DNA from 2 places in the Paenibacillus sp. FSL M7-0420 genome. Region 2 is predicted to be linked to the other one. Evidence: predicted binding sites of a transcription regulator. Region 2 holds the regulator's gene; the other holds the start of a gene.

Evidence for each region. The regulator LexA, encoded in region 2, represses DNA repair genes until DNA is damaged. The targets are predictions, from matches to a motif close to CGAACATATGTTCG.
Region 1: the regulator LexA is predicted to act here: its motif matches at 1,170-1,183, upstream of MKX51_RS32620 (putative DNA modification/repair radical SAM protein).

The regions. Positions count from the first base shown of each region.
Region 1 covers NZ_JBBOCJ010000001.1:7,539,701-7,542,843, reverse strand. The annotation lists gene MKX51_RS32630 (glycoside hydrolase family 3 C-terminal domain-containing protein) at 1-562, opposite strand, end outside; gene MKX51_RS32625 (hypothetical protein) at 843-1,034, opposite strand; gene MKX51_RS32620 (putative DNA modification/repair radical SAM protein) at 1,228-2,538, shown strand; gene MKX51_RS32615 (TIGR03915 family putative DNA repair protein) at 2,538-3,143, shown strand, end outside.
Region 2 covers NZ_JBBOCJ010000001.1:3,930,677-3,933,819, forward strand. The annotation lists gene MKX51_RS16635 (DUF896 domain-containing protein) at 1-184, opposite strand, end outside; gene MKX51_RS16640 (LysM peptidoglycan-binding domain-containing protein) at 294-710, opposite strand; gene lexA (transcriptional repressor LexA) at 908-1,534, shown strand; gene MKX51_RS16650 (L,D-transpeptidase) at 1,723-2,061, shown strand; gene MKX51_RS16655 (hypothetical protein) at 2,141-2,359, opposite strand; gene MKX51_RS16660 (hypothetical protein) at 2,474-2,695, opposite strand; gene MKX51_RS16665 (hypothetical protein) at 2,787-3,143, opposite strand, start outside.

The sequences.
Region 1 (3,143 bases), 3.6 Mb from region 2:
CAATCGTCTGTTCAAAATGAGCCGTAACCGAGACAAGCATCGCCTTCTCATCTTCCGTCAGCCGGTAGCTGCCTGCAGTATCGGCATTATCCTGATCCTCGCCCGCCGTACGTCCAATGACCACAACCGCTTTGGCTGACTGGCTTCTTGCCTGTTTCACCAGCTCGTCCGTAAGCGGCATTTCCTTCTGGTTCCACGGCTCCGCAGCCCATACCTTGCCGCCGTCATCGAACGGGTTAAGCCCGATCCAGGCCTCGTAGGCTGCAGCCAGCTCTTCATTCACGCTAATGTTCTTCTTGCTGCGCAGTCCATCCAGCAGATTCGTCGTATATGCAACGTGAACGCTACCGCCCGATCCTGTACCGCTGCGGTAATAATTCACCTGTATTCTGCCAAAAACAGCGACGCTCTCACCGTCACCCAGCGGAAGCACCTGTCCCTCATTCTTAAGCAGTACCGCACCCTCTGCGGCTACCGTCCGGCTAAATTCTGCAAAACCCTCTAACGGCACTCCAATGTTCTGTGTACTCAATTGGTTTCCTCCTGTATGTTCATTTCCCATGCTGTGGGTTGATTCTATAGATAACGCCCTCCCTGCAGGGAATATACGTTACCTTGAATCTCTATGGTCCTTCATATAGCATATCCTTCTAAGAATATAAGCTCCAGCCAGATTATTCAAGCACCGCTTGCCGGATCGCCGGGATGCGCACCTGTCTGCATAAATTTTTTTAGTAAAAAGACAGTTCTAAAATAAAAAGACACCTGTGCGGGCGTCTTTCAAGCCTGTTCCTATGCAATCCGCTCCGCCTGAAGAGATACGGCCGGATCTTCTGTTTATTTTATCTGCGGCGGCGGCCCTTCATCATGCGGTTGTACATAATAAGAGCAGCAACGATCATGCCCAGCATGGCTACACTGCCTGCCGATTCCTGCGACATGCCGAACATCAGGCACACACTTGTCACTAACTGTCTTGTCAGCAGCGCAACCGCAATCAGCATGATGGGCCGCCATATGTTATATCCTCTCACTTCAGCAACACTCCTAACCCGAATTTCAATAACCGTATGATTCCTCATTCCATGAACCATCAGGTTCTATTATAGCACAAGAAGGAATGCGCATACATTTTACAGTCGGCCAAGAAGGGGGAGATACTTTTGACAAGAACGTACGTTCGGTATATAATGCTCACATATGAGGGGGATTGAGACCGTGGATGTAATGGAGAAACTAGAGATTCTGACCGCTTCCGCCAAATATGATGTGGCGTGCACTTCAAGCGGTTCCGACCGCAAGGGCCAGGCCGGGGCGCTCGGCAACACCTCTCCGATGGGCATCTGTCACAGCTTCGCGGCGGACGGGCGCTGTATCTCGCTGCTGAAGGTGCTTATGACCAACGGTTGTGTATATGATTGTGCCTATTGCATCAACCGCAAATCTAACCCCATTCGCCGGGCGGCCTTCACCCCCGAAGAGATCGCAGATATCACCATGCAATTCTACCGCCGTAATTATATAGAAGGACTATTTCTTAGCTCAGGCATTATGCGCAATCCGGACTACACCACAGAGCAGTTAATTGCCGCACTTGAGCTGCTGCGCAATGTCTATCATTTCAACGGATATATTCATGTAAAAGCCATCCCCGGAGCAGACGAAGCCCTGCTGTCCAGACTTGGGCTGCTCGCCGACCGCATGAGCGTCAACATCGAGCTGCCCTCGCAGGAGAGCCTCGGACGGCTCGCACCTGATAAGAGCAAGGTATCCATCCTGAAGCCGATGGGGCTGATTACCAGCCGGATCAAGGAGAACCGCTCCGATATCGTCAAGTATAACCATGCTCCCCGCTTCGCTCCGGCTGGACAGAGCACCCAGATGATCGTGGGAGCAACGCCAGATACCGATTACCAGATTCTGAATCTGACGGAAGGCTTATACCGCAAATACTCACTTAAGCGCGTATTCTTCTCGGCCTACACCCCGGTGGTAGAGGATTCCCTCCTGCCCGCTCTAGACACCAAGCCGCCGCTGCTGCGGGAACACCGGCTCTATCAAGCCGATTGGCTGCTGCGCTTCTACGGCTTCAAGGCGAATGAATTATTGGATGAGGCCGTGCCGAACTTCAACCCGCTGCTGGACCCCAAGTGCAGCTGGGCCGTTAACCACCGGGAGCAGTTCCCCGTTGAGATCAACCGCGCCCCGTACGAAATGCTGCTGCGTGTACCCGGCATCGGCGTAAGAAGTGCACAGCGGATCGTGAAGGCCAGACGGGCCGGATCGCTCGATTTCCACGCGCTGAAGAAGCTGGGAGTGGTCCTCAAGCGTGCCCAGTTCTTCATCACCTGCAAGGACAAACCGCTGGAAGGGCTGAAGGTAAGCGAGCATACGCTGCTCCGCTCCCTCATGTCCGGGCAGCAGCTGGCTCTCCAGCAGCCGCAGGTGGAACAGCTCACGCTGTTCGATGACTTCAACCTCTCCACCTTGCCCGCCGCCGGGGACTGGAACAGCTTCAACAAGGGGGCGAAGGCCTGATGTTCAAGCCGTCCGCACTGGCGTACACCTATGACGGAAGCTTCGAGGGTCTGCTGTGCTGTGTATTTGAGAGCTATGCCTGGAAGGAGATTCCGCTGGCAATTCATGCTGAAGGCGGAGAAATAGGCCTGCTGCTGGAAGCGAAATGGATTGAGACCGACAAGGAGAAGGCCGCGCGGGTACTGAAGTCCCTGCCGCTGCGGATCAGCCGCGAAGCCGAGGAGCTGGTGCGTCTGGGCTTCTGGAGCTGCGCCCCCGATAAGGAAATGCTGCTGCTGAACTTCCTGTATCTCGGCTTCCAGCATGGCCGCAAGGTGATGAATATGCTGGCTGATGATACTGTTAACAGTCTGATGAAGGCCGTTCAGCAGCTCCGGCATGAAGCGCATCTGTATACAGGCTTCGTCCGCTTCTCTGTATACGGCCCGGTCATGGCCGCAGTCATTGAACCGCAGGGCTATGTGCTGCCTGTAATCCGGGAACACTTCTGCGACCGGTTCCAGGGGGAGAGCTTCATGATCTACGACCAGACGCACGGGGCGGCGCTGATTCATGAGCCCGGACGGGAGGCCATCGTTCCCTTAAGCGGGTGGACTCCACCCGAG
Region 2 (3,143 bases):
CTTCATGCTCCGGATTGTCCACAATTTCGATAGTATCAAGCTGGGCCCGAAAGTTAGTGCGGATATTCCCCAGGTAAATCTCGCGGAGCTTGGCTCGTTCAGCCAGTTCCTCTTCATTCAGGCCGCCGTTCTTAGCTTTGCGTGCCAATTCATTGATGCGTGCGACCAATTCGTCAATATTCAATACGTTTCCCTCCCTCTAAATTCATTTTAACTTTGCCATGAGAAAAAGAGCTTGTCAAGGTCTACCCCCTGAAAGCTCTCTGAGTCGATCATTAGCATGACACATTCCTTCAATATACAGGTAAAGTGAGAATATCTCCGGCCTTAATGACGCTGTTCTCCAAATGATTACTCTTCATTATTCCTTCTATATATACGGCTGTCTTCATGTCCTCAGGCTTGTTGCTTAACGCAATACTCCATAAGGTATCCCCGCGTTCGACTACAATCCGCTTATCCGGCTTCATCGACGAAACCGAACCGGCAAAAACATTCCCCACCACAGTGAATCCCGAAATAACAAGCATCAGCACCAGAACCAGCTTCATCAGGCTGACCTGACGGAATAGCGATGATAGCGCAGCGACACTATGAAGAATCGCGTCCTTGATCTTGGTTACATTACTATGAGCAGTTGGATTACCGGGAGCGGACACCTTGATATCCTCATTATTGTAGATGCTGTTGTATGTACTATACTTTAACATGATTATCATCCTCCAAACACATGTTCTTGCTTTCGAAAATAATATAACACGAACATGTGTTTCGATCAATAGTTTTTTCGGAACATTTGTTCTCTTTATTTCCGTTCTCTTATTTTCCTCATTTTAGAACTTATGTTTGTACGAACGGAAGTTCTATGTTATAATTTTCCCAAACATAGTATATGGGGTTGATACCGATGTCAAAGATTTCTAGTCGTCAGCTGGCGATCCTGGAATTTATACGTAATGAAGTCCGCAGCAAGGGTTATCCTCCGTCCGTCCGCGAGATTGGCGAGGCTGTCGGACTGGCCTCCAGCTCCACCGTGCATGGTCACTTGGACCGGCTTGAGAAGAAGGGCCTGATCCGGCGTGACCCAACAAAACCGCGTGCCATTGAATTACTCGGCCAGGAAGATTCAGAGAATGTGCATCAATTCGTCCAGACCGTTACCCGCATCCCGGTAGTGGGTAAGGTTACAGCTGGTGTTCCTATTACAGCAACAGAGAATATTGAGGATTACTTCCCGTTGCCTGCTCATTATGTAGGTGATAACAAGGTATTTATGCTATCTGTCCTTGGTGACAGTATGGTGGATGCCGGAATTATGAACGGGGATTATGTCATCGTGCGCCAGCAGCAGACTGCCGACAACGGCGATATTGTTGTAGCGATGACCGAAGAAGATGAAGCAACTGTCAAGACCTTCTACAAAGAACGGGATCATATCAGGCTGCAGCCGGAGAATCCGGCGTACGAGCCTCTCCGCCTCAACCGCGTTACAATTTTGGGCCGGGTCATCGGATTATTCCGCGATATCCACTAATCTACTCCCCGCTTAAGAACAGGCTGCTCCGCACCATGCGAAGCAGCCTGTTTTATGTTCATTTTACTTCGTGTAGTGGCCAAAAAGCTGTATACAAACATTTGTTCGCATTCGGCTTTTTGGCCATTTTTTCTGCGAACCGCTGCATAGCTCCGCACATATCCTGTTACAAAGGAGTGCTGATCTGTATGCCCAATTACCGAATTATCGTCGATCTGTCACAGCGCATGCTGTACCTGCTGGATAATGACGTTGTCACCAGAGGCTTCCCTGTCGGCATCGGCAAAATGTTAACCGTCTCGCCTGTAGGCGAATACACCATCATTAACAAACAGCCCAATCCGGGCGGTCCGTTCGGTGCCTTCTGGATGGGACTGTCCAAGCCGCATTACGGCATCCACGGAACCAATGACCCATCCTCCATCGGCCACATGGTCTCACACGGCTGTATTCGAATGTATAACGCAGATGTTCTGGCTCTAGCCGCCCTCGTTCCCATAGGTACCCGTGTCACCATCCGGGAATAGGAACGTCGCAAAAACCCTTGAGACGCCAGATTGCGCCCCAAGGGTTCCTGTGACTCCTATGAATTAGAGAGGATACAGACTACAGTACACTTCTCAACAGACGGATAGCCACCGTATTCAAACGAATGGCCTCGCGGATCGATTCTCTGGCTGCCAGCAGCTCTCTTCTGGCCCGCGAACCTCTAGGCACTCTACGCAGATTCTCATTGATTTCTTCCAGTCTCTCCAGCAGGACAGCCCGCTGTGTCAGCAGGACATTAATGGCTCTGCGAATCCGGTTACGTTCTCTTTGGTTCATCTTTACACCTCTTTTACACTTGGATAGTATAAGAGATGCCAAGAATGGCTCCAAAGATTGTGTGATTCGGCAGTAATGTTAGTTAGAGCTGCAGGTAGTGGGCAGCGAATCTGCTTACTTCTTGTTCAATCGTACCCGGAATTCAAATTCATCGCGTCTATAAGTCATTCCGGCCAGCACAATGTACTCCGGTGTCCATTTCTGTACAGGTCCGGCATAATCAGCAATCACATGCGGTTTGCCATCAACCAGCTGAACGACGTAGACCTGTACCTGTGCCAGTGCGGCAGCGAATAGATCAGCATCACTGGACAGTACTTTATAAGCCGTATTCAACTTCGTTCCTCCTTGTTCCACAACCATATTAAAGATTCCGTCTCGAATCTATTCAATTATACCGGGTCATGGAACAATATGTAAACCATATTTACAGCTTAATAAAAAGGATTTTGAACAATCCGATATACTTCTTCGTGGCCCCGCCATCCCGGGTAAAAAAATTGGTATTCTTAAGGTCTGGTACACTGAATACTGAGAACAAAATGTAGTTATCCCTCTCGGTCAAAGACTCAATTACAGGCTGGGCCACCACTTTGCTAATTCCGTCGCCTATTTCCTGATCAATCGTATTCTCCAGATTCTTTACAGAATATTCACTGAATGCTTCCTTTCCCGGATTCGTAACCGCCATCACAATCAGAACAAGGATAAGGACCAGTAACGACTTACCGCCCGATCTCCTGCGGACTCTGCGTGCAGGGCTTGGCGTATCATAACGCGAATT